Regions from separate parts of the Pseudoxanthomonas putridarboris genome, predicted to be linked through region 2. Evidence: riboswitches for the same ligand, from Rfam matches in the RefSeq annotation. Region 2 holds a riboswitch; each other region holds the start of a gene.
The links. Region 2 has a riboswitch for cobalamin ahead of AAD027_RS13705 (TonB-dependent receptor domain-containing protein). Riboswitches for the same ligand answer to the same signal wherever they lie in the genome.
Positions count from the first base shown of each region.

Region 1: another riboswitch for cobalamin. It lies ahead of metE (5-methyltetrahydropteroyltriglutamate--homocysteine S-methyltransferase); the one in region 2 lies ahead of AAD027_RS13705 (TonB-dependent receptor domain-containing protein).
Region 3: another riboswitch for cobalamin. It lies ahead of AAD027_RS03275 (ribonucleoside-diphosphate reductase subunit alpha); the one in region 2 lies ahead of AAD027_RS13705 (TonB-dependent receptor domain-containing protein).

Region 1 is NZ_JBBWWT010000001.1:749,536-759,372, forward strand. It holds gene metE (5-methyltetrahydropteroyltriglutamate--homocysteine S-methyltransferase) at 1-2,089, opposite strand, end outside; cobalamin riboswitch at 2,289-2,522, opposite strand; gene AAD027_RS03310 (polysaccharide biosynthesis/export family protein) at 3,018-3,656, shown strand; gene AAD027_RS03315 (GumC family protein) at 3,638-5,032, shown strand; gene AAD027_RS03320 (undecaprenyl-phosphate glucose phosphotransferase) at 5,531-6,979, shown strand; gene AAD027_RS03325 (polysaccharide biosynthesis protein GumE) at 7,028-8,314, shown strand; gene AAD027_RS03330 (acyltransferase family protein) at 8,333-9,412, shown strand; gene AAD027_RS03335 (glycosyltransferase family 4 protein) at 9,441-9,837, shown strand, end outside.
Region 2 is NZ_JBBWWT010000006.1:99,840-109,676, forward strand. It holds gene AAD027_RS13670 (glycerophosphodiester phosphodiesterase) at 1-839, shown strand, start outside; gene AAD027_RS13675 (twin transmembrane helix small protein) at 862-1,065, opposite strand; gene AAD027_RS13680 (hypothetical protein) at 1,098-1,412, opposite strand; gene AAD027_RS13685 (aminotransferase-like domain-containing protein) at 1,542-2,951, shown strand; gene dinB (DNA polymerase IV) at 3,175-4,257, shown strand; gene AAD027_RS13695 (PadR family transcriptional regulator) at 4,338-4,934, shown strand; gene AAD027_RS13700 (DUF3861 domain-containing protein) at 4,931-5,245, shown strand; gene AAD027_RS13705 (TonB-dependent receptor domain-containing protein) at 5,292-7,184, opposite strand; cobalamin riboswitch at 7,302-7,523, opposite strand; gene AAD027_RS13710 (TfoX/Sxy family protein) at 7,613-7,984, opposite strand; gene AAD027_RS13715 (GAF domain-containing protein) at 7,981-8,466, opposite strand; gene bioD (dethiobiotin synthase) at 8,696-9,364, shown strand; gene phaP (TIGR01841 family phasin) at 9,603-9,837, opposite strand, start outside.
Region 3 is NZ_JBBWWT010000001.1:735,057-744,893, forward strand. It holds gene AAD027_RS03230 (alpha/beta fold hydrolase) at 1-182, shown strand, start outside; gene AAD027_RS03235 (AEC family transporter) at 266-1,180, opposite strand; gene AAD027_RS03240 (alpha/beta hydrolase) at 1,461-2,123, shown strand; gene zapE (cell division protein ZapE) at 2,138-3,295, shown strand; gene AAD027_RS03250 (SIR2 family NAD-dependent protein deacylase) at 3,302-4,066, shown strand; gene AAD027_RS03255 (hypothetical protein) at 4,161-4,829, shown strand; gene AAD027_RS03260 (hypothetical protein) at 5,457-5,654, shown strand; gene AAD027_RS03265 (hypothetical protein) at 5,810-5,989, shown strand; gene AAD027_RS03270 (hypothetical protein) at 6,053-6,523, shown strand; cobalamin riboswitch at 6,790-7,013, shown strand; gene AAD027_RS03275 (ribonucleoside-diphosphate reductase subunit alpha) at 7,291-9,627, shown strand.

The DNA of each region.
Region 1 (9,837 bases), on a different contig from region 2:
CGTACACGCCCGGCCCGATCTCGTTGGGATAGCGGAACTCCGCGAACGCCTCCAGCAGTTCCATCCGCGAGCGCGAGGTCTCGATGGAGATGACGTCCGCGTCCATCGCCGCCACCGCTTCCATGATGTCGTTGAATTCCGAGTAGCACATGTGGGTGTGGACCTGCGTTTCGTCGGCCACGCCCGAGGCGGTGATGCGGAAGCATTCCACCGCCCAGTCCAGGTACGCCTGCCAGTCGGCGCGGCGCAGCGGCAGGCCTTCGCGCAGGGCGGGCTCGTCGATCTGGATGACGCCGATGCCGGCGGCTTCCAGGTCCAGCACCTCGTCGCGCAGCGCCAGCGCGATCTGCCGGCAGGTCTGCGCGCGCGGCTGGTCGTCGCGCACGAACGACCACTGCAGCACCGTCACCGGCCCGGTCAGCATGCCCTTCATCGGCCGGTCGGTCAGCGACTGCGCATACTGCGACCAGCGCACCGTCATCGGCACGGGCCGCTGCACGTCGCCGTAGATGACCGGCGGCTTGACGCAGCGCGAACCGTAGCTCTGCACCCAGCCATTGCGGGTGAAGGCGAAACCGTCGAGCTGTTCGCCGAAATACTCCACCATGTCGTTGCGCTCGAACTCGCCGTGCACCAGCACGTCCAGGCCGATCTCTTCCTGGAAGCGCACGCAGCGCTCGGTTTCCTCGGCCAGGAAGCGGTCGTAGTCGGCGTCGCTCCACTTGCCGGCCTTGTGATGGGCGCGCGCCTCGCGCACGGCCTGGGTCTGCGGGAAGGAACCGATGGTGGTGGTGGGGAAGGCGGGCAGCCGCAGCGCGGCCGCCTGCTTCTGCCGGCGCTGCGGATACGGCGAGGCGCGATGCGCGGCGGCGCCGTCCAGTGCGGCCAGGCGCGACGCGATGGCGGCACGGTGCACCTTGTCCGAACGTCGCCGCGATTCGATCCGGTCGCGCGCATCGGCCAGCGCGGCCTCGGCCGCTCGCGGCGACGCCAGCGCATCGGACAGCACGCGCAGTTCCTCGATCTTCTGCCGCGCGAACGCCAGCCAGCTGCGCAGGTCGCCGGACAGGTTCTTCTCGCCGGTCGCGTCCACCGGCACGTGCAGCAACGAGCATGACGGCGCCAGCCACAGACGCTCTTCGCCCACGTGGCCCAGCGCGTACTTGGCCAGGATCAGCGCATTGTCCAGGTTCGCGCGCCAGATGTTGCGGCCGTCGACCAGCCCGGCCGACAGCACGCGGCCCTTCGGCAATACCTTCAGCACTTCGTCCAGTTGGTCCAGTCCACGCACCAGGTCCAGGTGCAGGCCGTCGACGGGCAGCGCCGCCGCCAGCGGCAGGTTGTCGCCCAGCTTGCCGAAGTAGGTGGCGAGCAGCAGGTTGGGCCGGTCCGCCTCCGCCAGCGCGCCGTAGGCCTTGAGGAAGGCCGCGCGATCGTCGTCGTCCAGGTCCAGCACCAGGCAGGGTTCGTCGATCTGCACCCACTCGGCGCCGGCCTGCTTCAGGCGCGACAACAGTTCGGCGTACACCGGCAGCAGGCGGTCCAGCAAGGCGAGGCGGTCGCTGCCGTCCACCGTCTTGGACAGCAGCAGGAAGCTCACCGGCCCCAGCAGCACCGGCCGCGCCACGTGGCCGTCGGCGATGGCTTCGAGGTATTCCGCCACCGGCTTGTCGCCGCGCAGGCGGAAGCTCTGCCCGCCGTGCAGTTCCGGCACCAGGTAGTGGTAGTTGGTGTCGAACCACTTGGTCATCTCCAGCGCGCGCAGGTCCGCGCCGTCCTTCTGCACGCCGCGGGCGAGGGCGAAGTAGCCGGCCAGCGGGTCGGCATCGGCCAGCGCGCGGTAGGCATCGGGGATGGCGTCGAACAGGAAGGCGGTGTCGAGCACGTGGTCGTACAGCGAGAAGTCGTTGCACGGCACGGCATCGGCGCCGGCGTCGCGTTGCAGCCGCCAGTGGCGGCGGCGCAGTTCGCGCGCGGTGTCCCGCAGCGCGTCGGCGGTGGTGTCGCCACGCCAGTACGATTCCAGTGCGAACTTCAGCTCCCGCCTGGCGCCGATGCGCGGGAAGCCGAGGGTGGTAACGGTGGTCATGGTGCGTTTCCTCATGCGGTTGCGGATGAGGAACGAAGGAACCGCGCGCCGGGCCGGAACCCGCCACGCCAGCGACCTTCGCCCCCGCGGGCGAACCGGAATGCCGACGGCAGGCGCAGGAGGACGCATCCGGGCGCAGGGCCACGGACGCAGGCTCCGGCCGCCTCCCCTCGGAAGCTCCAGGTCAGGCGAAGGACGGTCGTGTCCTCCGGCCAGGGCAGGTCTTCGGGCTCATGGACGGGCGCGTGAGCGCTGGCCTACTTCCCGCCGCTTCCCGGTCCGCCAGGACCAGTGCTGTTGGCGAGGTTCGTTTCCAAATACCGCTGCGGGGCAGCGCCGGAATGGGACGTTGGAGCAGTCCGCACCGGCTTCCCTTTTAATTCCATCGCTATATCTGGATAAAGCGATGGAAACCTTGGCGTGGCGACGATACGGCGGATCGCGCGCGCGGTCAAGAAGATGCATGGCCGCTCGAAGCCATCACTTGGCGCGTACCGGTCATGGCGGGACAGGCCCTCACGCGCAGGTCGTACGCGACACGGCGCGCTCCCTGAAGCCAGTGCGCATCGCGGATCTTTCACGGCTTCTTCGCAATCATGTGCAAAGAATGAATCCGGCGCGCCGCTGGCGCGCTTCCTAACCGCCGCAGGGACGCAATTCACGGCGGATCGGAACGGGGTCGTGTTAGTTGTACTCCCTCGATGGATGGGTCGAATCGGCGCCCGGACCGGAACGAGGTCCGATTGCCCGGTTCTGTCGCCGCCGGTGAAACCAGGCCGGCGCGGCTGCGAGAGTGATTGATCAGTACCGCCAGGGTTGGGCAGTTTGCCGGCGACAACAGGCCGGCTATCGAGTAGAACGGCGCCGAATCCAGAGGTGGCATGTGAGCAGGATCAATCGAACGATTGGAGTGGCGCTGGTTTGCCTGATGGCATTGAGCGCATGCGGCAGCGGCGCGCCCACCCGGGACCTGCCGCCGGCCGACCCGGTGGGCAGTGCGCTCGGCCGGCCCGAGTACTGGCTCGGCCCGGGCGACCTGCTCAAGGTGCAGGTGTTCCAGCTCCCCGACCTGGAGCGCGAGATACGCGTCGACAACGCGGGCCGCATCACCCTGCCGCTGATAGGCGCCGTGCAGGCGGCGGGCACCAGCCTCAGCCAGATGGAAACCCAGGTGGCGGCGCTGTACGGCGACCGTTACCTGCAGGACCCGCAGGTCACCATCACACTGCTGGAGTCGCCCAACCAGCAGGTGACGGTGGGCGGTGCGGTGGAGCAGACCGGCATCTACCCGATGGGCGCGCCGCACCTGACCCTGCAACAGGCCGTCGCCCTGGCCAAGGGCGTCAGCAATGTCGCCGACCGGCGCAACGTCATCGTGTTCCGCACCGTCGGCGGCGAGCGCATGTTCGCCCGGTTCGACCTGCTGCAGATCCAGCAGGGCAAGCTGAACGACCCCGACATCTACGGGGGCGACATCATCATCGTCGACCGTTCGGATGCGCGCGTGCTGCTGCGGACCCTGATCGAACTCACGCCCTTCGTCGCCGTGTGGCGGGCCTACCGATGAGTACGGACCCGCATCTGGACCCGCACGACGCGCCCGTCGAGGGCACGCTGGGCGAATACGCCAGAGCGCTGTTGCGGCGCTGGCTGTTGATCGTCGCCATCGCTGCGGCGGTGGTGCTGGCGACCGTGGCGATCAGCCTGATGCTGACACCCAAGTATCGCGCCACGACCACGCTGCAGATCGAGCGGGAAGCGATGAAGGTGCTGGACATGAAGGACCTGATCCCGAGCGAATCGCCGATGGATCGCGACTTCTACCAGACCCAGTACGAGCTGCTGATGAGCCGTTCGCTGGCGCGGCGGGTGATCGCCAAGACCGGCCTGGCCGATCATCCGGCCTATCGCGAGGAAGTCGAAGCGCTGACGAAGAAGCTCGACGGAAAGGCCGCGCCGTCGCGGCGCGTGCTGATCGAGCGCGCCCTGACCGAGCAGGTGCTGGCATCGTTGCAGATCGAGCCCGTGCGCAACTCGCGCCTGGTGAAGGTGCACTTCGAGTCGCCCGACCCGGCCCTGTCGGCCCGCGTGGCCAACACCTACGCCAGCGAGTTCATCGCCAGCGGGCTGGAACGCCGGCTGCAGGCTTCCTCCTTCGCCACCGACTACCTGTCCGACCGCCTCGCCCAGCTCAGGCAGCGCCTGGAGGATTCGGAGAAGAACTTCGTGGAGTTCGCCGGCCAGGAGAAGATCGTGTCGGTGGGCGAAGACAGGCCTTCGCTGCCGGCGCAGAACCTGGCCGAGCTCAACGCCCTGCTGGCGACGGCACAGGATGCGCGCATCAAGAGCGAGGCCGCCTGGCGCCAGGCCAGGTACGGCAGCGGGCTGGCCCTGCCGCAGGTCGTGTCGAACCCGCTGATCCAGAGCCTGATGCAGACGCGCGCGCAGCTCTCCGCCGAATACCAGCAGAAGTTGTCCACCTTCAAGCCGGATTATCCGGACATGCTGCGCCTGAACCGCCAGCTCGGCGAGGTGGGCCAGCAGATCAACTTCCACGTCGCCAACATCCGCGAGTCCATCAAGGCGGAATACGACGCCGCCAGCGCGCAGGAGCAGATGCTGGAGAACCGGATCGAGCAGTTGAAGGGCGCCGAACTGGACCTGCAGGACCGCAGCATCCGCTACAACATGCTCAAGCGCGAGGTGGACACCAACCGGCAGCTGTACGACGGGATGCTGCAGCGCTTCAAGGAGATCGGCGTGGGCGGGAACGTGGGCGCCAACAACATCTCGGTGGTGGATCCGGCCGACGTGCCCGGCAGGCCGAGTTCGCCGCGATGGGCGTTCAATCTCGCGCTGGCCGCCATCTTCGGTCTCTTCGCCGGCGTGCTCGCCGCGCTGCTGCTGCATGTCGCGCGTGTTCCGCGCCGACCGCGTCCGTGATCCCATCGAGGATCGCCGTCCGTCGGAATCCGCCTACCGCCTGTTCCACCGCATGGTCGATGCGCGCACCCGATGCGCGTGCGAATGCGCGTCCGTCCGTCGCTGCGTCGTGGTTGCACGCGTGATCGCTATCACGCAATGCAGTCCGGCGACAGCGATTCCGCGCAACCCGTCGCGTTTACCTAGATGACTCGCGCGCCGAACGCGTGAACAGGAAACCGTTGCATGCACGCCGCTTTCACGGCCACATGCTCTATTTTTGCACTGCAACAAAACGATCCATCCAACGCAAAGCGACAACGGCGCGTGCGCTCCGGCCCTGGTCTCCAGGGCGGCGCGACACGTTTCCTCCAACCCAGCAAGCAAGGCTTGCCGTTCGCCTGGGGTCGATGCTGGAGGGCATCGAAATAGGCATCGGCAAGGACGGTTAACAGCGCGGTCCGTTGCCCGGTGTCCCCCTGCACCGATGCGTTCCACGCATGTTACGGAATGCTCGACATGCTCCTGGCGAATCTCAGTGCCGACACTTCGGCACCTTCCCCCCGTTTGCTTTCGAAATACTCGACCGCCGCCGATGCATGCCTGCGGATCTCGGATCTGGCGATGGTCTTGGTCGCCGCATTGCTCGCATATCGCCTGCGCTTCGACACGTGGACGCCCGCCATCGGGGACTGGATCCCGATCAGCACTTCGATCCTCTCCGCGGCCCTGTGCTTCAACGCATTCCCGTTGTACCGCAGCTGGCGCGGACGCGGCGTGCTGAGCGAAGTCTGGATACTGGGCCTGGCCTGGACCACCGTGCTGGCGCTGATCTCCGTCCATACCTGGCTGCTGCAGCTGGACCGGCCCACGTATCTCCTGTGGGTGGGCCTGTGGTACGTGCTCGGATTCGCGCTGCTCGGTTTCTCGCGCGTCGCGGTGCGCGGCGTGCTGAGCATGCTTCGCAGCGCGGGCATCGACGTGCGGCGGGTGGTGGTGGTGGGCATGCGCCCGCCCGTGATCAGGATCCATCGCTACCTGCGGCAGAACGCCTGGGTCGGCATGCAGATCGTCGGTTATTTCAGCACGCGCGACGACATCAACATCGCCGACAGCACGGACCTGCACTGCCTGGGTCCGGTGCAGAACCTGCGCGAGTACCTGGCCGGCGACCGGGTCGAGGAAGTCTGGATCTCGCTGCCCATGGGCAAGCTGGGACGGATCAAGTCGGTGCTGACGATGCTGGACAAAACGCCGGTCAAGGTGAAGCTGGTCCCGGACACCTCCGAACTCGCCGCGCTCAACCAGTCGGGAGAGCAGATCGGCAGCGTGCCGGTGATCAACCTGCGCCAAGGCAGCGATGCGCCCGACAATTCCTTCTTCATCATCAAGGCCGCCATGGACCGCACGCTCGCGCTGGTTGCATTGGTGGGGCTGGCGCCGCTCATGCTGGCCATCGCGCTGGCCGTGAAGCTCAGTTCGCCCGGGCCCGTGCTGTTCCGCCAGAAGCGCCATGGGCGGGCGGGCGAGGAATTCTCGATGCTCAAGTTCCGGTCGATGCGCGCCGACCTGCCCGCGAGCGCCGAGGTCAGGCAGGCGACGCGCGGCGATCCGCGGGTGACGCGGCTGGGCGCGTTCCTGCGGCGCAGCAGCCTGGACGAACTGCCGCAGCTGTTCAACGTGCTGGGCGGCAGCATGTCCCTCGTCGGCCCGCGCCCGCACGCGATCCAGCACAACCGCCAGTACGGGATGCTGATCAACTGCTACATGCAGCGGCACTACGTGAAACCCGGCATCACCGGCTGGGCGCAGGTCAACGGCTTCCGCGGCGAGACGCCGCGGCTGCGCGACATGAAGAAGCGGGTGCAGTACGACATGGACTACATCCGCCGCTGGTCGCCGTGGCTGGACCTGAAGATCATGGCGCTGACCGCGGTCAGGCTTTTCGGCCAGAAGCAGGCGTACTGACATGGTCGCGCCCTGTTCCCGCGCGTCTCCATGCGGGAGACGCCCGCGATGACGTCGCCGCGCGTCGCCGAAGGACGCCTCGGCGATCCCGCCGTGGTGGCCGTGCTGCTGCTGGCCGTGGGCTACAACTTCCTGCTGGCGCTGTTCAACGCGCAGGTCATCGCGGTCGGGCCGTCGTGGGCGTACGCGCTGGAACTGGCCATCTACGCGGCCTGCTTCCTGCTGGGCCTGCGTGCGCTGGGCCGCGACGGGCAGCTGCTGGTATTCGCAGGCCTGGGCGTGGTGCTGGCCTTCAACCTGCTGCGCTTCCTCGGGACCTGGAGCTTCGACATGAAGCTGCTGCGCGACGCGATCATCCCGTTCGCGTTCCTGGCCCTGGGCGCGGCGTACCGCGGCCGGCTGCACAGGCTGGTGGTGGGGCTGGCGGTCGTCGTCGCGCTGGTGGCGGCCTTCGAGATGGCGTTCCCGGACCTCTACGGCGACCTGGTCGATCCACGCAGCTATTTCGTCAACACGCGCGGCAACTACGAGGACGATTTCTGGAACGAGGAAAGCAAGCTCTACGTCAGCGCCACCCGCCCGGGCGAGCGGAACTGGCTGGGGGGCTTCGATCTGCCGCGGGTCTCCTCGATCTTCGTCGAGCCGGTGACGATGGGCAACTTCATCATCTTCTTCTGCGCGGCGGCGATCACCTTCTGGCGCTCCCTGCGCGTCGCCGGCGTGGCGTTCTCGCTGCTGCTGATCCTGTTCCTGCTGGTCGCTTCCGACGGACGCCTGGCCAGTGCGACCTGCCTGTCGATGCTGCTGCTGGCGCCGTTGCTGAGACGGACCGACCAGGCGCTGGCCGGGACGCTCTTCGTCGGCGTGCTGCTGGCCGGCTGGCTCGCCGTATGGACGCTCGGCGTCACCGCGTACCAGGACACCCTGCTGGGCCGCGTGTTCGTATCGGTCGCCGCGATCGAGGGAATGACGCCGCGGGAGTGGTTCGGCATGGACCTGGCCGCGCCCTACCGCTATTCCGACAGCGGGATCGCGTACTTCATCGCCGGACAGTCCATCGTGGTGGTGCTCGCCTTCCTGCTCGGCTATTCGTTCCTGTTGAGGATGCCGACCAGCAACGGCCAGCTGTTCAAGAACCTCTTCATGGTGGCGTTCGCGCTCAGCCTGCTGGTTTCCAACGCCTACTTCTCGATCAAGACCGCGGGACTGTGGTGGTTCGCGTGCGGCTACTTCTGGAAGCTGCGCATTCCGCAGACGGCACCGGCGCCCAAGCGCCGTTCGACCGCGCTCGCGTCCCGGGACCCAACGGGCGCGCGGGCGGCCGCATCGTCATGAACAGAACCGGAGCCCCGCATGGCCTCGCTCACCCGCACCTCTCCACGACACGGCGACGCGGCCACTCCCATCGCCGAAGCGCGCGATGCGCGCATCGATGCCGCCAAGGGCGTGGCCATCGTGCTGGTGGTGGTGGGCCATGCCAAGGGAGTCCCGCAGCTGGTGGCGTTGCTGGCCTACAGCTTCCACGTGCCGCTGTTCTTCCTGCTGTCGGGCTGGCTGTCGCAGCGGCGCGGGATGCGCGCTCCCGCCGAGGCGACGGCGACGCTGGCCCGTTCGCTGCTGGTGCCGTACGCCTTCTTCTTCCTGCTGGCTTACGCGTACTGGCTGCTCACGCGCCAGATCGGCGAGAAGGCAGCGCGTTGGGGCCAGACGCCCTGGTGGGACCCCATCGGCGGATTCCTGACCGGCATCGGGCCGCGCCTGTACGTGCATCCGGCGCTGTGGTTCCTGCCGGCGCTGTTCACCACCGCACTGGCGTATCTGCTGCTGGGCAAGCGGTTGCAACCCGGCGCCATCGCGCTGCTGTCGCTGCCGCTGGCGCTGCTGTGGATCGCGGCGTTTCCCGGTGCGGGCGTGCGCCTGCCGTTCGCCCTGGACATCCTGCCGGTCGCGCTGTTCTTCTACGCCTGCGGGGCGTTCTGCGTCCGCGCGCTTCCGTTGCCGCGATCAGCGCCGACAGGCGCCGCGTGCGCCGCGGCGTTGCTGGTGCCGTGGCTGTGGCTGGCGTGGAGCAATGGACGGGTGGACATCAACCAGCTGCGCTTCGGCGCTTCGGGCTGGAAGTTCGTCCTGGCCAGCCTGTCGGGCACCGCGATCGTCCTGCTGGCCAGCCCGCTGGCGGCGCGGTCGGCCGCGCTGCGCTGGATCGGCCGCAACACGCTGCTGATCCTGTGCACGCACATGCTGGTCTTCTTCGTGCTGTCGGGGATCGCGTCCTTGCTCGGCCTGTTTCCGTCGGGCAGCAAGCCGGGCCCGGCCTGGGCACTGGGCGTTTCCACCATCGCGATCGCGCTGTGCGTGCCGTTGCGCGGGCTGTTCGCGCGCCATGCGCCGTGGGCGCTGGGCCTGCGCGGCGCCCCGGTGCCGGCGGCATGAAGGCGGCCACCGCCCGCGGTGCGGCCCCATGAAGGTCGTGCACGTGGTCCGGCAGTTCCACCCCTCGGTGGGCGGCATGGAGGAAGTCGTGCTGAACATCGCGCGCCGCCACCTGGCCGCCAGCGACGACGAGGTGGAAGTGGTGACGCTGAACCGGATCTTCCACGACGGCGCGCGCCGGCTGGATGCGAGCGAACGGCACCAGGGCGTGCCGGTGCGGCGCCTCGCCTACGCCGGATCCACCCGCTATCCGCTGTGTCCGCAGGTGCTGGGCGCGCTGCGCGGCGCCGATGTCGTCCACGTGCACGGCATCGATTTCTTCTACGACTACCTGGCCTTGACCGGCGCGGTGCACCGCAAGCCGCTGATCGCCTCCACCCATGGCGGCTTCTTCCACACGGCGTACGCGTCGCGGCTCAAGCGGT
Region 2 (9,837 bases):
CCTCGCGCGCGGAGTTCGCGGACCGCAGGCGCACGCAACACATCGACGGACAGGCGGTGGAAGGCTGGTTCACCGAGGACTTCACCCTCGCCGAACTGAAGACGCTGCGCGCGCGCGAACGCCTGCCGCAGCTGCGCGGCACCGCGCACGACGGCGTGCACGAAGTGCCCACGCTGGACGAGGTGATCGAGTGGGTGGCGCAACAGGCGGAGCGCGGTGGGCGCGTCGTCGGGCTGATCCCGGAGATCAAGCACGGCACGCATTTCCAGGCGATCGGGTTGCCGATGGAGCAGAAGCTGCTCGACGCCTTGCAGGCGCATGCGTACACGCGCACGGCGCCGGTGGTGATCCAGTCCTTCGAGCAGGCCAACCTGCGGCAACTGCGCGAACGCCTGGGGCCGCGCCATCCCAACATCCGGCTGCTGCAGCTGCTGGACGGGCCGGAGGCCCGGCCCGGCGATGCGCTGGCCGCCGGAGCCGCCACCCGCTACGCCGGCCTGATGGCGCCGGAGGGCCTGCGCGCGATCGCCGAGTACGCCGAGATCATCGGCCCGTGGACGCGCACGCTGATGCCGGAAACCGCGGAAGGCGCGCTGGGCGAACCCGCGCCGTTGATGCGCGACGCGCTGGCCGCCGGCCTGCAGGTGTGGCCCTACACGTTCCGGCCGGAGAACCATTTCCTGCCGCGCGCGTTGCGGGAAGGCGACGATCCGCGCCAGCGCAACGAGGCGGGTTCGATCGCGGAGATCCGCGCCTACCTGGCGCTCGGCATCGGCGGGTTCTTCACCGACGATCCCGCCGTCGGCCGGCGCGCGGTGGACGGGGACGAATCGCGCTAGCGCCTGTCGAAGGCGCGGCGGCTCAGCCGACCCCGTGCGGCTCGATCCAGCCGGTGGCGATGCCGACCATCACCAGCACGATGAGTCCCACCGAAAAACCGATGCGGCGGGTCAGTGCCCATACCGTGCGGGTGCTGGAGCCGTTGTCGACCAGCATGTAGTACAGGCCGGCGCCCAGGTTGTAGAGGATGACGCCGAGGAAGGCGACGATCAGCAGGGTCTTCATGGAACGCCTCGCAGGCGTGTGGGGGAAAGGATTCAGCGCGCCGGGCGCGACAGCCACCAGACGCGCAGCGCGATCGCGGCCAGCATCGCCATCAGGAACAGGCCATACGCCACCGACGTGGCCAGCACCTGTTTCCAGATCGCGCCGGCGTGCGGGTCGGCGTGCAGGAAGCCCCAGTGCATGCCCCAGCCCGACAGCAATGTCGCCAGCACCAGGCTGATGCCGTCGAAGGCGCGCCGCACCGGCGTGCGTGGCTGGCGCGGATAGAGCCAGAACAACACGGCCAGGATCGAAAACCAGGGCAGGAACAGGATCAGGGCAAGGTTGAGTTCGACGGTGGGGTTCATGACGGTCAGGCTAGTCCTGCCGGTGCAGTTGTCCAATAATCAGAATCCCGGGAAAAAACCAGATCAGATGCCCGTTCAGCTCGCTGCCATCGACCCCGGCCTTCCTGTTCCTTCGGGCAAGGCAGGCCGGTGAAGCGTTACCAGGCCCTGGCCGAGGACGTGGCGCGATCGATCCGCGAGGGGCTGCTGCGGCCGGGCGAAAAACTGCCCTCGGTGCGGCAGACCGCCGCCCGCCGCAAGCTCAGCATGGCCACCGTGTTCCAGGCCTACTACCTGCTGGAGGCGCGCGGGTTGATCCGTTCGCGGCCGCGCTCGGGGTATTACGTGGCAGCCGATGCGCCGCGCCTGCCGCCGGAGCCGGAAGCGCCTTCGCGGCCCGACGGCGAATCGCGCCCCGTGGACGTCAGCGAACTGGTGTTCGAAGTACTGGAATCGGCGATGGCCCGCCAACTGGTGCCGCTGGGTTCGGCCTTCCCCAGCCCGCTGCTGTTCCCGCTGGCCCGGCTGGGCCGCCACCTGGCCAGCGCCGCGCAGCACCTGGACCCCTGGAGCACGGTGGACGACCTGACGCCCGGCAAGCTGGCGCTGCGGCGGCAGATCGCGCTGCGCTATCGCATCGACGGACTGCCGGTGTCGCCGGAGGACATCGTCATCACCAATGGCGCCCTGGAGGCGTTGAATCTGTGCCTGCAGGCGGTGACCCGGCCCGGCGATGCGGTGGTGGTCGAATCGCCCTGTTTCTATGCCGCGCTGCAGGCGCTGGAGCGGCAACACCTGCGCGCCATCGAGGTCCCCACCCATCCGCGCGACGGCATCGACCTGGAGGCGCTGGAAACCGCCCTGCAACGGCAGCGGCCGCGCGCCTGCTGGTTGATGACCAACTTCCAGAACCCGCTGGGCAGCGCCATGCCGGACGCGAAGAAACAGGCGCTGGTGGCATTGCTGGCGCGGCACCGGGTGCCGCTGATCGAAGACGATGTCTACGGCGAGCTGTATTTCGGCGAACGCCGGCCCATGCCGGCCAAGGCCTACGACACGCAGGGGCTGGTGTTGCACTGCGCGTCGTTCTCCAAATGCCTGGCGCCGGGCTACCGCATCGGCTGGGCCGCCCCCGGCCGCTTCGCGCAGGCGGTGGCGCGGCACAAGCTCACCGGTTCGCTGGCCACGTCCGCGCCGGCGCAGATGGCGCTGGCCGCGTATCTGGAAGCGGGCGGCTACGACCGCCACCTGCGGCGGTTGCGGAACACCCTGGCCGTGCAGCAACAGCAGTACATGGAAGCGGTGGCCCGGCATTTCCCGGCCGGCACGCGGGTCACCCGGCCTTCGGGCGGCTATTTCCTGTGGCTGGAACTGCCCGCCGGCAGCGACGCGCTGGCCCTGCATCGGCGCGCGCTGGCGCACGGCATCAGCATCGCGCCGGGCCCGATCTTTTCCGCCAACCGCGGCTTCGCCCACTGCCTCCGGCTCAACTACGGCCATCCCATGGACGCCCGCGTCGAACAGGCCATCGCCATGCTGGGGCGCCTGGCCGCCCTATGACCCTGTAGGAGCGGCTTCAGCCGCGACCGCATCGCCCGAAAGCCGTTGACAGGGGTATGCGCGGACGAATGATTTCCTTGCTGTTCCGTCCATATCCGCGTTCATCCGCGTCGATCCATGGCCAAGGGCGCTTGTGCGATACGGTCGCGGCTGAAGCCGCTCCTACATGGAGTTTCCACAAGCGGTAGCATGCGCGGCGACGCCGGCGCGGCGGAAGCAGGGCATGCGCAAGATCATCCACATCGACATGGACGCGTTCTACGCCTCGGTGGAGCAGCGCGACGATCCGTCGCTGCGCGGCCGGCCGGTGGTGGTGGCGTGGCGCGGCGAGCGTTCGGTGGTGTGCGCGGCGTCGTACGAGGCGCGCACCTTCGGCGTGCGCTCGGCGATGCCCGCCGTGCGCGCGGAGCGGCTGTGCCCGCAGGCGGTGTTCGTGCCGCCGGATTTCGTGCGCTACAAGGCGGTGTCGCGGCAGGTACGCGAGATCTTCCTGCGCCACACCGACCTGGTGGAACCGCTGTCGCTGGACGAAGCCTACCTGGACGTCACCGCGCCGAAGACCGGCCTGCCCACGGCCACCGCGGTGGCCGAGACGATCCGCGCGCAGATCCGCGAGGAAACCGCGCTGACCGCCTCGGCCGGCGTGGCGCCGAACAAGTTCCTCGCCAAGATCGCCTCGGACTGGCGCAAGCCCGACGGCCTGTTCGTGCTGCGCCCGCACCAGGTGGAAGCCTTCCTGACCCCGCTGCCGGTGGAACGCATCCCCGGCGTGGGCAAGGTGATGCGGGGCAAGCTCAACGCCGCCGGCATCCACACCGTGGGCGACCTGCGCACGTTTGCGCAACCGGAACTGGAGCACCGCTTCGGCAGCTTCGGCGGCAGCCTGTACCGCCGCGCGCGCGGCATCGACGAACGGCCGGTGGAACCGGACCAGCCGGTGCAGTCGATCTCGTCGGAAGACACCTTCGCCACCGACCTGCCGCTGTCCGAGCTGGAACCGCACATCCGCCGCATCGCGGAGAAGGCGTGGGAGGCGGCCCGCAGGACCGACCGCGTGGGGCGCACGGTGGTGCTGAAGCTGAAGACCGCGCAGTTCCGCATCCTTACCCGCAGCTTCACGCCGGAGTCGCCGCCGGCCTCCGCGCCGGAGTTCATCGACATCGCGCTGGCCCTGCGCGACCGCGTGGACCTGCCGGACAGCACGCGCTACCGCCTCGTCGGCGTGGGTTTGTCGGGGTTCCGCGACCGCGAGGAGATGGCGGCGCAGCCGGGGCTGTTCGACGGGACGGAGCTGGCTGTTCGTTGAACAGGCAGGTGGACGGGGGTTGGAAAAGACAGAGTCAAGATATATCTTGATGCTATCTTAGATCAACCAAGGAAATACCCATGTCCCCCTTTTCCCATTCCCACGGCCGTGGCGGCCGGCATGGCGGCCGCGGTCGCCACGGCGGGCCCGAGGCCGATATGGCCGCCCGCGGACGGCGCGGCCGCATGTTCGACCAAGGACAGCTGAAGCTGCTGGTCCTGCACGTGCTCGATGCACAACCCAGCCACGGTTACGAGGTGATCCGCGCGATCGCCGAACTGGCCGGCGGCGACTACAGCCCCAGCCCCGGCACGGTCTACCCGACCCTGACCTGGCTGGAAGACATGGGCCTGGCCCAGTCCGGGGCGGAGGAAGGCGGTCGCCGCCAGTACCACATCACCCCGGAGGGACGCGTGCAGCTGCAGTCGCGCCGGGAACACCTCGATGCGCTGCTCATGCGCCTGCGCGAAGGGCGGCGCCATGCGCTCGCGCGCCGCGCGCCGGAGATCGAACGCGCGATGGAGAACCTGAAGACCGCGCTGCGCCTGCGCTTCACCGGCGGAGCACCGGATGCCGAGGCGTTGCAGCGCCTCGCCGCGATCATCGACCGCGCCGCGGTGGAGATCGGGCGCGAGGCGGGCGGCAGCGCCCGTGCCGCCGGGGAGGCCGCGCCATGAAGCAGCATCGCTACCGCGTCACCCTCGAACATCTGGCCGACCCGAAAGGCGGTCCGTCCGCCTACGACGCGCCGCTGCGCTTCGAGGTGGGCAACCACGACGACGTGTTCGCCATCGTCGAACGCATGCGCCAGCGCCCGGATCTCACGCCCGAGTCCGCCACCGCGCTGGCGGTGGGGCTCAAGCTGTTCAGCGAAGTCATGCTGGAGCAGCGCGGCCATCCGCTGTTCGCCGGATTCGCGCCGCACTTCCGCGATTTCATGAAAACGCTCAAGCAGGGCATGGTGGCCCCATCCGCCGAGGGCGCATGAAAAAAAGCCCGGCATCGCCGGGCTTTTTCCTTCCTGTACCGGGCGCTCAATCGCGCGCCTGGTAGCGCAGGCTGACGCCGTATTCGCGGCCGGGCTGGTTGTACCAGGCGATGGTCTCGTACTCGCGGTCGAACACGTTGGTGGCGCGGGCCTGCACCGACCATTCCGCGTTGATCGCGTATTCCAGCCGCAGGTCCAGTGTGCCGTAGCCGGCCAGCCGCACGCTGTTGGCCGCGTTGTCGTAGCGGTGGCTGGCGCCGTTGGCGGTGACGCCGGCGCGGAAGGCGCCGAACGCACGGTCCACGTCGATGCGCGCGGTGTTGCGCGAGCGGCGCGCCAGCAGGTTGTCGAGGTTGTCGCCGGCGGTGCGGTTGCGCGGATCGACGTGGCTGACCTGTGCGGCGATGTCGAAGCCCGCCAGCGCCACGGCGCCGGTCAGTTCCGCGCCGCGGATGCGCGCTTTCTCGATGTTGTCCGGCAGCCAGTCGGCGTCCAGCGCGATCAGGTCGTCGATGCGGGTCTCGAAGACGTTGAACGTCCAGTTCCACGTGTCCGCATACTGCGCCAGCCCGATGTTGAGGCTTTCCGACTTCTCCGGCTTGAGGTCCGGGTTGCCGGAGAACGGGAAGTACAGGTCGTTGAAGGTGGGCGCCTTGAAGCCGGTGCCCGCGTTGGCGGTGAGCTTGAACCCGCTGCCGAAGCCGATGCCCCAGCCGAGGTTGCCGGTGGCGTGGTTGCCGAACTGGTCGTTGTCGTCGTTGCGGACGCTGGCCTGCACCTGCTGCGCGCCGTAGCGGCCCTGGTACTCGACGAACACGCCGGTGTTGTCGCGGCTGTCGACGGGGGTGCCGGTGACGTCGTTGACGTAGTTGGTGCTGCTGGTGATCTCGTCGCGCTGCCAGTCGGCGCCGGCGCTGAGCAGATGATGCTCGCCGATCCCGAAGTCGCCCTGCAGCGACGCGGTGTCGCGGCGCGTATCGAAGGTGCTGACGAACACACGGGTGCCCGCCGCGGCATCGGCGAAGTAGTTGTCCGACTTGTCGGAAGCGCGGCCCACCTGTGTCGTGACATTGATGCGGCCCGACGGCGTCCACGTCAGCTTGCCGCCCAGCACCTGCTGCGCGTTGTCGGCTTCGTTGCCGCCGAAGATGCTGCCGTCGAACTCGTTCTCGGCATCGGCGTTCAGCGCATGGCCTTCCAGCGTCAGCGTGTCGGTCAGCTTCACGCCGCCGCGCACGTTGAGCGAGACGTTGCGGTAGCCGTCCAGGTCCGGCTCGTCGGTGAAGCAGCCCTGGAACAGGGTGCCGGAACCACGGCAGGCGTCGATGCCGTCGGTCTTCTGGTAGGCGGCATCGGCGCCGATCCAGCCGCGCTCGCCGCCGTAGCCGAAGCCGCCGCTGGCTTCGCGCAGATTGTGGCTGCCGCCGCCGATCCGCAGGTGGCGCGACAGGCCCTGGCCGCCACGGCGGGTGAAGATCTGGATGACGCCGCCGATGGCCTCCGAGCCGTACAGGCTGGAGCGGGGACCGCGGACGATCTCGATGCGCTCGATCTGGTCCACCGGCAGGTCCTGGAAGGAGGCCAGGCCCGCCGTCGCCGAGCCGATGCGGATGCCGTCCACCAGCACCAGCACGTGGTCCGACTCGGTGCCGCGGATGTTGAAGGTCGTCAGCTTGCCCGCACCGCCCTGGTTGGAGAAGCCCAGGCCCGCGCGGCCCTTCAGGAGCTCGAACAGGTTGCGCGCCTGGCTGCGTTCGATCTCCTCGCGGCCGATCACCTGCGCCGGCACCAGGCTGTCCCGCACCGACACCTCGGTGCGCGTGCCGGACACCACGATCTCGTCCAGTTCGGTGGTGGCGTCCTGCGCCAGTGCGGCGAACGGCAGGCCCAGCGCGACGGCGAGCGCCAGCCGGTGGGAGGAAGGAAAACGCTTGTGCATGGGAACAACTCCATCGCGCGCCCCGCGCGCATCGTCAGGGTGGAGTTGCGGCAAGAAGGGGAACGTTGCGGACAGCGCAGGCGAACGGCGCGGCACGCCGCGACGCCCTCCGCATCGCAACCAGTGGACTTCCAGGCCGGTCTCCGGGCTCGCGAGCGAGTGCCATGCACTCCGCCGTGGCGCCTTCCCATGCGATCGCACAGTGGCCGATGCCGCGGTTGTCTTCGCTTACCGTTGCGGGGGCAGCGCCGGAATGGTGCCGCTGTGCGGGCACGTCACCGGCTTCCCGTTTCAACCCGCGGCGCGTGGCCGCAGGTCACCTTGAAGCGCGGCGATTATACGGGATGCGGCCGTAGGAGCGCCCCATGGGCGCGATGCTCTTCGTTCCGCCAACGAGAAGCATCGCGCCCATGGGGCGCTCCTACGGGTCAATCGTCGCCGCCGGTGGAGTCGAACAGGTTGAGCGAGGGGCCGGTGTCCTCGTCGCGCGCGGTGTGGGTGGTGGTGACCGGACCGGCGGCGGGGCGGCCGCGCGGCGGCGGCAACAGCGCGGCGGCGGCCTCGTAGGCCGTCAGCAGGTCGCCGCGGCGGTCTTCCGGCAGTTGCTGCCAGTGGCAGTCCAGCAGCGCGCCTTCCAGTGCGTACAGCAGGTTCAGGCTGGGGCGGAAGCCGGCGCGTTTGACCCGGATGAAGGCCTCCACCGCGCCGACGGACTCCAGGTCCTCCTGCGTGCGCAGGCCCACCTGGCGCAGCCAGGCGGCGGACTTGGGACCGATGTTGCGCAGTTTGGCTGCACTCATTCCAGCGACTCCACGAAGATGCGCGCGATGTTTTCCATGCCCTGCTGGTCGTCCGCGTCGAAACGCGCCACGCGCGGGCTGTCCAGGTCCAGCACGCCGACCAGCGCGTCGCCCTTCACCAGCGGGATCACCAGTTCGGAGCGCGACGCGGCATCGCAGGCGATATGGCCGGGAAAGGCTTCCACATCCTCCACGCGCTGGGTCTGGCGGGTGCGCGCCGCGGCGCCGCACACCCCCTTGTCCAGCGGAATGCGCACGCAGGCAGGCAACCCTTGAAACGGGCCCACCACCAATTCCCGGCCATCGAAGAAGTAGAAGCCCGCCCAGTTGAAGTCCGGCAGCGAGTGGTAGAGCAGCGCGGCGAGGTTGGCGGCGTTGGCGATGCGGTCGGTTTCGCCGCTGAGCAGGGCGCGGGCCTGGGCCGCCAGCTGCGCATATTGTTCCGGCTTGTCGCCGGACAGGGTCTGTGCGGTGAATGACATCGCCTGATTCTACTCCCGCGCCGGTGGGTTCGCCGGGAACGTGGCCGGAACGACCCGGGCCGATATGATGCGGCGTATCCAAGAACAGCAGGCACGGCGATGGCCGACACGACGAAGGCGAACGAGCGCATGGGTCGCCAGCGCGGGCGCGGGAACGCGCGGCGGGATGGCGGCATGGATGCGGTCTTCGCCCTCAGGGTCGCCGCGTGGGCCCTTGCGGAACCGGCGCATGGATAAGGTGTTCATCACCGGCACCGACACCGGCGCGGGCAAGACCGTGGCCAGTTGCGCCTTGCTGCATGCGTGGCGCTCGCGCGGATTGCGGGCGGTCGGCATGAAGCCGGTGGCCAGTGGCTGCGTGCTGACCGAGGACGGCTGGCGCAACGACGACGCGCTGGCGCTGCAGGCCGCCAGCGACCCGATGCCGCCGTACGCGGACCTCAACCCTTTCGCGTTGCCCGCGCCGCTGGCGCCGGAAATCGCGGCGCGCGAGGCGGGCGTCGACCTGCACCTGGGCGCGATGAGCGCCGCCTTCGAGCGCCTGCGCACCAGCGCCGACGTGGTGCTGGTGGAGGGCGTGGGCGGCTGGGCCGCGCCGCTCAGCGCCACGCTGGATCAGCGCCACCTGGTGGAGGTGCTGCACCTGCCGGTCGTGCTGGTGGTGGGCATGCGGCTGGGCTGCGTCAACCATGCCCGGCTGACCGCCCGGGCCATCGAGGCCGACGGCGCACGGCTGGTGGGCTGGATCGCCAATGAAGTGGACCCGCGGATGGAGCGCCGCGACGAGAACTTCGCACTGCTTGGCGCGCGGCTGCCGGTGCCGTGCTGGGGGCGGTTGCCGTATTCGCCGCAGGTGGCGGTGCGTGAACTGGCCACGCACGTATCGCCACCGGGCTGAAGCGATAGGAGGCGGGAAGTCGTGCGCTGCGCGCACTGGCAAGCCGGCGGCTGCGCCGCCTGTGAAAGGCTAAGGAAAAGCGCTGTTGCTTCCGACTTACAGGCGGCGAAGCCGCCGACTTCACTCTTCCCCCCTTGCCGCTCTATGCCAATAAAAAACCCGGCAGCGTGAGGATGCTGCCGGGTCGGTCTGCGCGGAGGGAGGGGGAGCCGCGCAATAAGCGTTGGAGCAGGGCGGATTACTTGCCCTTCGCGGCCTTGGTCGCCTTGGCCACGGTGGCCTGGACGTTGTCGGTCGCGGTCTCGAACTGGGTCTTCACCAACTGGCCGAGGGCTTCGCCGGTCTTCAGGCTCAGGCCGAACACTTCCTGGCTGGCGGCGACGACGCGCTCGGCGTTGTCCTTGGCCACCTGCAGGCCCTTCGGCCACAGGTTCTTGTAGCCTTCCAGGTCCTGGGCTTCGGCCAGTTCGCCG
Region 3 (9,837 bases), on a different contig from region 2:
AGCCGTCCTGGTACATCGTGGCCGCCAACGACCGCATGATCGACCCGCAGGCGCAGCGCGCGCTGGCTGCCCGCATCGGCGCCGCCACCACCGTGCTGCCGACCAGCCACGTGCCGATGTCGTCGGATCCCGCCGCTGTGGCCGAGGTGATCGCGGCGGCGGCACGGTCGGCGGCGAAGTAAACAGCGCCGATGGAAAGTCCGCCGGGGAAATCCGTTGCTTGCGGGTTTTCCCGGCGGATGCCGTTTCATAGCGGCGGCTTCATTCAGACCAGCCGCGCCACGATCCACGCCCACATCGGCAGCGTGGCCAGCGACAGCAGGATGCCGTAGCCGACCAGCGCGGCGGCCAGGCGTGGCGCCAACTGGTGCGAGATGGCCAGCGCGGCGGCGGTGATCATGGTGGGCATGGCCGATTCCAGCACGTTGGCCTGCAGCATTTCGCCGTCCATGCCCAGCAGCAGCGACAACGGCAGGGCCAGCGCCGGCATCACCAGCAGGCGCAGCAGCAGGCCGACGGCCAGGGGCTTCAGTTCGTCGCGCGGCAGTTTCAGCTGGATGGTCAGTCCCACCGCCAGCATCACCAGCGGCAGCATCGCATCGGCCAGTTTCTGCAGGCCGGCGGCGATCCACGCGGGCGGCTGTTCCGGCATCACCGTGAGTCCCACCGCCAGCGCCCAGATCGGTGGGAACCGGACGATGCGCAGGCCGATGTCGCGCGCGGTGGGTGGCGTGTCGCCGCCATAGCGGGCCAGCACGTACAGGCCGAACGTGGACAGCAGCACGAAGGTGCCGAACTGGTCGTACACCACCGCGTAAGGCAGCGCGTGTTCGCCCAGCAGCGCGCGCACCATCGGGTAGCCGATGAAACTGCTATTGCACAGGCCCACGCACAGCAGCAGCACGGCGTGTTCGTCGCGGCGGAACTTCAGCCAGCGCGTGGACAGCGACACCAGTACCACGGTCGCGCCGGTCAGCAGCCACGGCGTGACGGCCACGCCCAGCAGCGAGGCATCCATGTGCAGCCTGGGCACGTAGGTCAGCACGGCCGCGGGCAGGCAAACGTACAGCACGACGCGGTTCAACACCTCCGCCGCATCGTCGGGAAACGCCCGCAGGCGCGCAAACACCATGCCGAGCGCCAGCATGGCCAGGATCAGGGCGAATGCATCGAACGCCATGGCGTGAGGGGGAACCGTGGGGGCGCGCAGCATCGCACATCCGCTCGCGCGGCGGGTTGCGGCTTTCGTCGATGCCACCGTCCTCACAACCCCGTCTTCCGGCGCAAGCCGAACGTTCTTCAACCGCCGAATGGAGGTCAACCTGGCGACTTCAATGCATGAAAGGCAAAGGCGCTGGGTTCCGGCTTGCGTCGGAATGACGGGGGAGGGATGCCCGGGATTCCGGTGCGCGGAAAGCGTCGCCGCCCGGCCCGCCGTGGGCAGGGCTTATCATGGACGCATGAGCAATCCCGTCTTTCCCGCCGAATCCGGCCCGATCACCCTCGATGGCCCCGAAGGCCCGCTGGAAGCCTTCGTCGACTGGCCCGAGGACGGCGCCGCCGCGTTGCCGCTGACCGCCGTGGTCTGCCATCCGCTGCCCACCGAGGGCGGCACCATGCACAACAAGGTGGTGGTGATGGCGGCGCGCAGCCTGCGCGAACTGGGGGCGGTGACGGTGCGCTTCAACTTCCGCGGCACCGGCGAATCGGCCGGCAGCTTCGATCATGGCGACGGCGAAGGCGACGACCTGCGCGCGGTGGTGCAATGGGTGCGCGAACAGCGTCCCGGCACCGCGGTGTGGCTGGCCGGTTTCAGCTTCGGCGCCTATGTGTCGCTGCGCATGACGGACGAGCTGAAGCCCGATGCCCTGCTGTCGATCGCGCCGCCGGCCGGCCGCTGGGATTTCGGCATCCTCGTGCCGCCGGCCTGTCCGTGGCTGGTGGTGCAGGGCGAAGAGGACGAGATCGTCGACCCGCAGGCGGTCTACGACTGGATCGACAGCCTGAAGGATCCGCCGGAACTCATCCGCATGCCGGAGACCGGCCACTTCTTCCACCGCAAGCTGATGGACCTGCGCGGCGCCATCAAGCACGCGATGAAAGCCTACGTGCCGGCGGCATGATGGCGGACGGTCGCATGGACGGGGCGCCGACGCCTTCGCAGAGCTACGCGCGCGGCGTGGCGCAGGGGCAATGGCAGGACGATCCGGCGCAGCACCCGGCGCTGGCGGAACTGGATCGCATCCACGCCGCGCTGCTTTCCACGCCCGTGGAGAATGGTTTCCTCGGCCGCCTGCTGGGCAGGAAGCTGGAACCGGTGAAGGGCCTTTACTACTGGGGCGAGGTGGGCCGCGGCAAGACCTTCCTGGTGGATCTGTTCTACGACCACCTGCCGCTGCCGACCTGGTCGGCCTCGGGCCGCACCGGCGTGCCGCACGCGCAGGACGGACAGTCGGGAGATGGCGGCAAGTACCGCACCCACTTCCACCGCTTCATGCGCGGCGTGCACGACCGGCTGCGCCAGCACGCCGGCGAGAGCGATCCGCTGGCGAAGATCGTGCGCGAGGTGCGCGGCAAGCTGCGCGTGCTGGTGCTGGACGAGTTCTTCGTCACCGACATCGGCGACGCGATGCTGCTGGCGCGCCTGCTGGACCGCATGTTCGCCGAGGGCGTGACGCTGGTGACCACGTCGAACACCGCGCCGGAAAACCTGTACAGGGACGGCCTGCAGCGCGCCGGCTTCCTGCCCGCCATCGACCTGCTGCAACGGCATTGCGTGGTGCTGCGCTCGGATGGCGAGGAGGACTACCGCCTGCGCGCGCTGACCCGTTCGCCGGTGTACCGCGCGCCGCTGGACGAGGGATCGGATGCCTGGCTGGCCTCGCGCTGGCGCGAACTGAGCGGCGGCACCGACGCGCAGCCCGGCAACATCGAGATCGACAGCCGCAAGATTCCCGTGCGCGCACGCGGCAAGAGCATCGCCTGGTTCGATTTCGCCGCCCTGTGCGAGGGCCCGCGCGGCACCACCGACTACATCGAGGTGGCGCGCGAGTTCAACACCCTGCTGCTGGGCGACATCCCGCGCTTCGACGCGCTCAACGAGGACGCCGCGCGCCGCTTCGTCAACCTGATCGACGAACTCTACGACCGCCACGTCAACCTGGTCTGCACCGCCGCCGGCCTGCCGCCCGCGCTGTACTCCGGCACGCGCCTGCAAGGCGCCTTCGAGCGCACCGCGTCGCGCCTGATCGAGATGCAGAGCGCCGAATACCTGGCGACGCAGCACAAGGCCTGAACGCGGATGGACACGATGCCGGATGCCATCGCTTCGGCCGTTGCGCGGCGCGTCGACGAGGCCGGCCGCGTCTGCGTGCTGACCGGCGCCGGCATGTCCGCGGAGAGTGGCGTGCCCACTTTCCGCGGCACGCAGGACAGCCTGTGGTCGCGCTTCGATCCGATGCGGCTCGCCACCGCGGATGCGTGGCGCGCCGACGCGTCGCTGGTGTGGGCGTGGTACCGCTGGCGGATGCGGATCGTGCGGCAGGCGCAGCCGCATGCCGGCCACCGCGCGCTGGCCGCGCTGGCGCGGCGCCATCCTTGCGTATCGCTGGTGACGCAGAACGTGGACGACCTGCACGAGCGTGCGGGCAGTACGGTCAACGCGCACGTGCACGGCAGCCTGTTCGCGCTGCGCTGCTTCGACTGCGGGCTTGCCTACGACGGCCCCCTCGGGGATTTCCTGTCGGATGCCCAACGCGTACCGCCGATGGCCTGCCCCGCGTGCGGTGGAGGCATCCGTCCCGGCGTGGTCTGGTTCGGCGAAGCGCTGCCGGACGATGCCTGGGACGCGGCCACCGATGCCGCGCGGCGCTGCGATCTGATGCTGGTCGTGGGGACGTCGGGTCTGGTCCATCCCGCCGCCGGCTTGCCCGCGCTGGCCAGGCGCCATGGCGCGACGGTGGTGGAGATCAACCCGGAACCCACCGCGCTTTCCGGCGAAGCGGACCACGTGTGGCGGGCGACCGCGGCGGAAGCGCTCCCGGGCCTGCTGGCGGCGTCCGCGTAACCGCGTCCGGCGCTTCATGCCCGCCCGCGATCCGCGCACGGGCTTCACGTGGCGCCTGCGAAACTGCGAGTTCGTCGCCGCCACGGGTACACCGATGAAACAGCTGCCGTTCCCCGCCTGCCTGCCGATGGTGCTGGGCGCGATCCTGCTGGCCGGTTGTGGCCGCATGCCCGGCAAGGAAGATGCCGCCGACGCCGCGCGCACCGCATCGGCGATCGCCGGGCAGGCCTCGCCAGCACGCGAGGCGCCGCGGATGCAGTTCGCCGACGAGGCTCTCGGCATCGCCATCCTGCCGACGCCGGGCTTCACCCTGCGGCACGACTTCCGGCGCGCCTACCTGGCCGCCGGCGACTGGAAGGCGTTCGCCGAACCCGACAGTCCCGGCACGCCGCTGGCGGCGCTGGTGCTGGACGGTTCCAACGCAGTGACCGCGGCCGAGCTGCGCGTGGGCGCCAGCGACGACACCCGTGCCGTGGCCACCTGCCTGGACGTCGCCAACTCCGCCACGCCGGACGAGACGGAGGAGGTGCGCATCGATGGCCAGCCCTTCCGCCGTTTCCGCGCATCGGACGCGGCGATGAGCCACTACCTGTCGGTGGATGCCTATCGCGCCGTGCGCCACGGGCACTGCATCGCCATCGACTTGCTGGTCGCCGGCACGCGCCCGGAGGTCTACGACCCGCCGCGCACGCCGCCGTTCGACCAGGACACCGCCCACGCGCGCCTGCTGGAAGCACTGGCCGCGGTCCGTTTCACCCGCTGAGCGCCGGAAACGGCACCCCTCAAGCAAAGTTACAGAGAATCGCTGCGACTGAATGGAGCAAATGTCGGCGCGGGAAAAGTACGCCTGATTTCTCCGCTCTTTTTTCGCCCCATGCGCACGCGAATTTCATGCAAGCTCATCCGATGAGAACGGATGTCAAAGCCAGCGACAGAGGACCTGCAAGACAAGTCACATTTATGCGCAAGCAATATTGGCATCAATCCGTACAGAACCGCTTGCACACGGTCGCAAGTAGTTGATGTGAAAGGTGCTAGTTAATGTGATTGCAAGCCAGACTTGCGCGCTGCGGAGCAACGCCCATTGCGGACGTTCCGGATTCTGAGTAAGGATCGGCAACAGGCAGATAATGCCCTGCTGCCCAGATCACTTCACCGGTTATAGGGGACGTGGAAGCTCAGGCTTCATGTCACGCAAGGAATCGCAGTCCGCATGTCGCAGCCGCTGTTTCGCAAGGAAGTGCTCGATGCCAAGCGCGGCAGCTGGCAGGGCGGTACTCGCTGGCGTAACCGTTGCGGCTGTGGGTGCTGACGCTGACGGCGATCGTTGCGGCTGCCGTGGTCGCCAATGGAACGCTTGCGCGAGCTGGAAGACGGGTAGTACCTCAGCGTGCTGCAGATCAAACAAAAGGAAGCCGATGTGCTCGAGTACACCGGGCAGATGCAGGCCTTGCAACGGCAGGCCATCGGCACGTGGTGGCTGATCACGCAACTGCAGCAGGCCATGCAGGAATTGCCGGGACAGCAGCAAGCCGCGGGCGCGGGCGTTGAAGCCGGGAATGCTGCTGGATGCGGACATTCTGGGTGAGAGACGCCGGCTGATCGAATGGATTTTCGAGCCGTTGTATTCGCTAAAGAAGAAGGTAGGGAGTGGATGACCTCGCTTGAACAATGAGATTGCCGGGTGTGTTCCTGGTCCTACGGCACAGGGGCTGTGCCAACCAATGTAAAGGAGAAGTAAGAATGCGAGAGTTGTCTATGCTGGAAGCTTCCGAGGTTTCAGGCGGAAACAAAATACTTGTTGAGGTCATCAAATGGATTGCAGGTAGTCTTGCTTGGGATGCTCTTAAAGGCGGAGAGGAGCAGGATTCTGATAAGTTCATCGTTGATAAGCCGGGCCCCTCCAGTGCAGTGTCTGGTTAAATTGTGAGATTGGGGCTGGCCTCCGAGTGGAGGCTGGCCTCATCTTGAGGAGAATTTTGCTCGGTGCACGACGCAAGAAGAATAGTTTTCACAAGTGCGAAGGCAGCATTGTTTAGCTTCTTCGCGGCAGTTTTCGTTGCGCTTGTCCTTTATTTTACTGCCGGATACGCGCTATCAGGGAGCAATGAGAACATATGCAGGGTTAATTACCTTCCAGGCTTATTTCTCGGAATCGTGTTCGTTGCGCCGCTAATTGAAACCGTCGTGCTGGCTGCAATTTATGGCTTGGCTAGATTTTTCTTTAGCGCCATAGCATCGGCTCGCCTAGCAGCCATCATTCTCGCCTTATTGCATAGCTTGGTTTGGTGGGGTTGGACTCTTATTCTGATTGTTCCGTTCCTCGTCTTCGCCAATCCTCTTTCAAGCTATCGAAACGGGATAGAGAGCAGGGTGGCGGCTTCGCTGTTCACCCATGGGTTCCACAACTTTTATGTGTTCCTTGTTACTGCGATGGCGGTATGGGGTGACTGCTGATCAATGAGCCATGCTCGCCAGCCGGCCGAGACCGTGTTCACGCAGCCTCTACCTTGGCCACCTGCGTACATACCTGATGAAGTTGGCCCATGCTGGTCGCCTTGGACTTGATCCTTGATCAGCTCGGCCAACGGGTGGGCCGTGCAGATGGCATGCGATGGAGTCGCAGACCGTGTCGTTGATACAGCTCGGACCGCGTGGAACACCCGGAGTTGCGTCAGGCTGCGTTCCACACCACATCTGGTGTTGACGTAGAAAGCCTACCCCACTATGTTGTGGCCGTCGGTTTCCCCGGCCAGCAAGCCGGGGAATGAAAAGGGAAGCCGGTGCGGCTCGTTCGAGCCCATTCCGGCACTGCCCCGCAGCGGTAATTGGGAACGACCCCGCCACACGCACTGGGATGCACGTCCCGGGAAGCGGCGGATGTAGGAGGAAGGCCACGCCTTCCGCGCCCATGAGTCCGAAGACCTGCCGACAGCCGCGCGTTGCACACCGCGCGGTGCCGGCCGCGGATTCTCCGGGGGGGAGATGGCTGGCGAAGCAGGGCACCCGCAGTCCGTCTGCGCGGTCTCGCCCCCTGCGACGCCGCTTCCCCACGCTGGTCCTCCATCCGGCCTTGCGCTACCTGCGAGGGACAGGTCGCCGCGTGCATCACGCATGGAGGAACACCCGTGACCCAGACCGATACAGCCGTGGCCGACGCCGCCGGCACCACCCCATCCCAGAAGGACGCGTTCCTGCTGACCCCGCCGCCCACCGCCACCGCGATGAGCGTGACCAAGCGCAACGGCGGCCGCGAGCCGGTGGACCTGAACAAGATCGTCCGCGCCGTGCAGCGCAACTGCGAAGGCCTGCACGCCATCGATCCGATGCGCGTGGCCACGCGCACCATCTCCGGCCTGTACGACGGCGCCAGCACGCGCGAACTGGACGAACTGTCCATCCGTACCGCCGCGCTGCTGACCGCCGAGGAACCCGAATACAGCCGCCTGGCCGCGCGCCTGCTGGCCGGCTACATCACCAAGGAAGTCACCGGGCAGGAGATCCACGCGTTCTCGCAGTCGGTCACCCGCGGCCACGAGGTCGGCCTGATCAACGAGCGCCTGCTGGGCTTCGTGCAGACCAACGCGCGCAAGTTGAACGACGCGCTGGACGCCTCGCTGGACCTGCAATTCGACTACTTCGGCCTGCGCACGCTGTACGACCGCTACCTGCTGCGCCACCCGCACACGCGCAAGGTGATCGAGACGCCGCAGCAGTTCTTCCTGCGCATCGCCTGCGCACTGAGCGAGGACGTGCTCGAGGCGCTGGCGCTGTACCGGCGCATGGGCAACCTGGATTACCTGCCCAGCTCGCCGACGCTGTTCAACAGCGGCACCACGCACGAGCAGCTCTCTTCGTGCTTCCTGCTGGACTCGCCGCAGGACTCGCTGGAATCGATCTACCAGAAGTACGGCGACATCGCCCAGTTGTCCAAGTTCAGCGGCGGCATCGGCGTGTCGTACACGCGCGTGCGTTCGCGCGGCTCGCTGATCAAGTCCACCAACGGCCACAGCAACGGCATCGTGCCGTGGCTGAAGACATTGGATTCCTCGGTCGCGGCGGTCAACCAGGGCGGCAAGCGCAAGGGCGCGGCCTGCGTGTACCTGGAGCCGTGGCACGCGGACGTGGAAGAGTTCCTGGAGCTGCGCGAGAACACCGGCGACGAGGCGCGCCGCACGCACAACCTCAACCTGGCCAACTGGGTGCCGGACCTGTTCATGAAGCGGGTGGAAGCGGATGCCGACTGGTCGCTGTTCGATCCACGCATCGTGCCGGAGTTCACCGACCTGTACGGCGACGCGTTCGAACGCGCCTACGAGCAGGCCGAGGCGCAGGGCAAGGCGGTCAAGTCGATCAAGGCGCGCGAGCTGTACGCGCGGATGATGCGCACGCTGGCGCAGACCGGCAACGGCTGGATGACCTTCAAGGACAAGTGCAACCGGGCCAGCAACCAGACCCTGCGCGCCGGCAACGTGATCCACCTGTCCAACCTGTGCACCGAGATCCTGGAAGTGACCTCGGCCGAGGAAACGGCGGTGTGCAACCTGGGGTCGATCAACCTGGGCCGGCACTTCGACGAGGACGGTTATTTCGATTTCGACAAGCTGGCCGAGACCGTGCGCCTGGCCGTGCGCCAGCTGGACCGCGTGATCGACCTGAACTTCTATCCCATCGAATCGGCCCGCCGCGGCAACCTGCGCTGGCGCCCGGTCGGGCTGGGCGTGATGGGCCTGCAGGACGTGTTCTTCAAGCAGCGCCTGGCCTTCGACAGCGACGAAGCGCGCGCGCTGTCGGCGAAGATCGCCGAGACCATCTACTTCAACGCGCTGGACACCTCGGTGGAACTGGCGCAGGAACGCGGCAGGCATCCCTCGTTCGCCGACACCCGCGCGGCGCAGGGCGAACTGCAGTTCGACGCCTGGGGCGTGGTGCCGTCCGATGCCGCGCGCTGGGACGCGCTGCGCGAGCGGATCCGGCAGCACGGCCTGCGCAACTCGCTGCTGATCGCCATCGCGCCGACCGCGACCATCGCCTCGATCGCCGGCTGCTACGAATGCGTGGAGCCGCAGGTCAGCAACCTGTTCAAGCGCGAGACGCTGTCGGGCGACTTCCTGCAGGTCAACCGCTACCTGGTGGAAGAACTGAAGAAGCTGGGCCTGTGGACGCCGGAAGTGCGCGACGCCATCAAGCAAGCGGAGGGCTCCATCCAGGGCGTGATGCAGATTCCCGACACGCTGCGGCACATCTACCGCACCACGTGGGAAATCCCGATGCGCTCGCTGATCGACATGGCCGCCGACCGCGGCGCCTTCATCGACCAGTCGGCCTCGCTGAACCTGTTCATGGAAAGCCCGAACATCGGCGCGATGTCGTCCATGTACATGTACGCGTGGAAGAAGGGCATCAAGACCACCTACTACCTGCGCTCGCGCCCGGCCACCAAGATCGCCAAGACCACGGTGGGCAGCGCGGCGGCCACCGCGCCCAAGCCGGAGTACACCCCGACCGAGGCCATCGCCTGCTCGCTGGAGAACCCGGAAGCCTGCGAGGCCTGCCAGTAACACGCTCCTCTTGTCGGCGCCGCCGACGGACGACGGAATACGGATGTTCCAGGCGCAGGGACGCGCCAGCCCATGAATCCACAAGCCCCTCTCCCGCCGGGAGAGGGGTTGGGGTGAGGGTACGGCAAAGTGACGTTGGTTCACCGCCGCTGTCCTCGCCGCACCCTCATCCGCCCTTCGGGCACCTTCTCCCGGTGGGAGAAGGGAAAA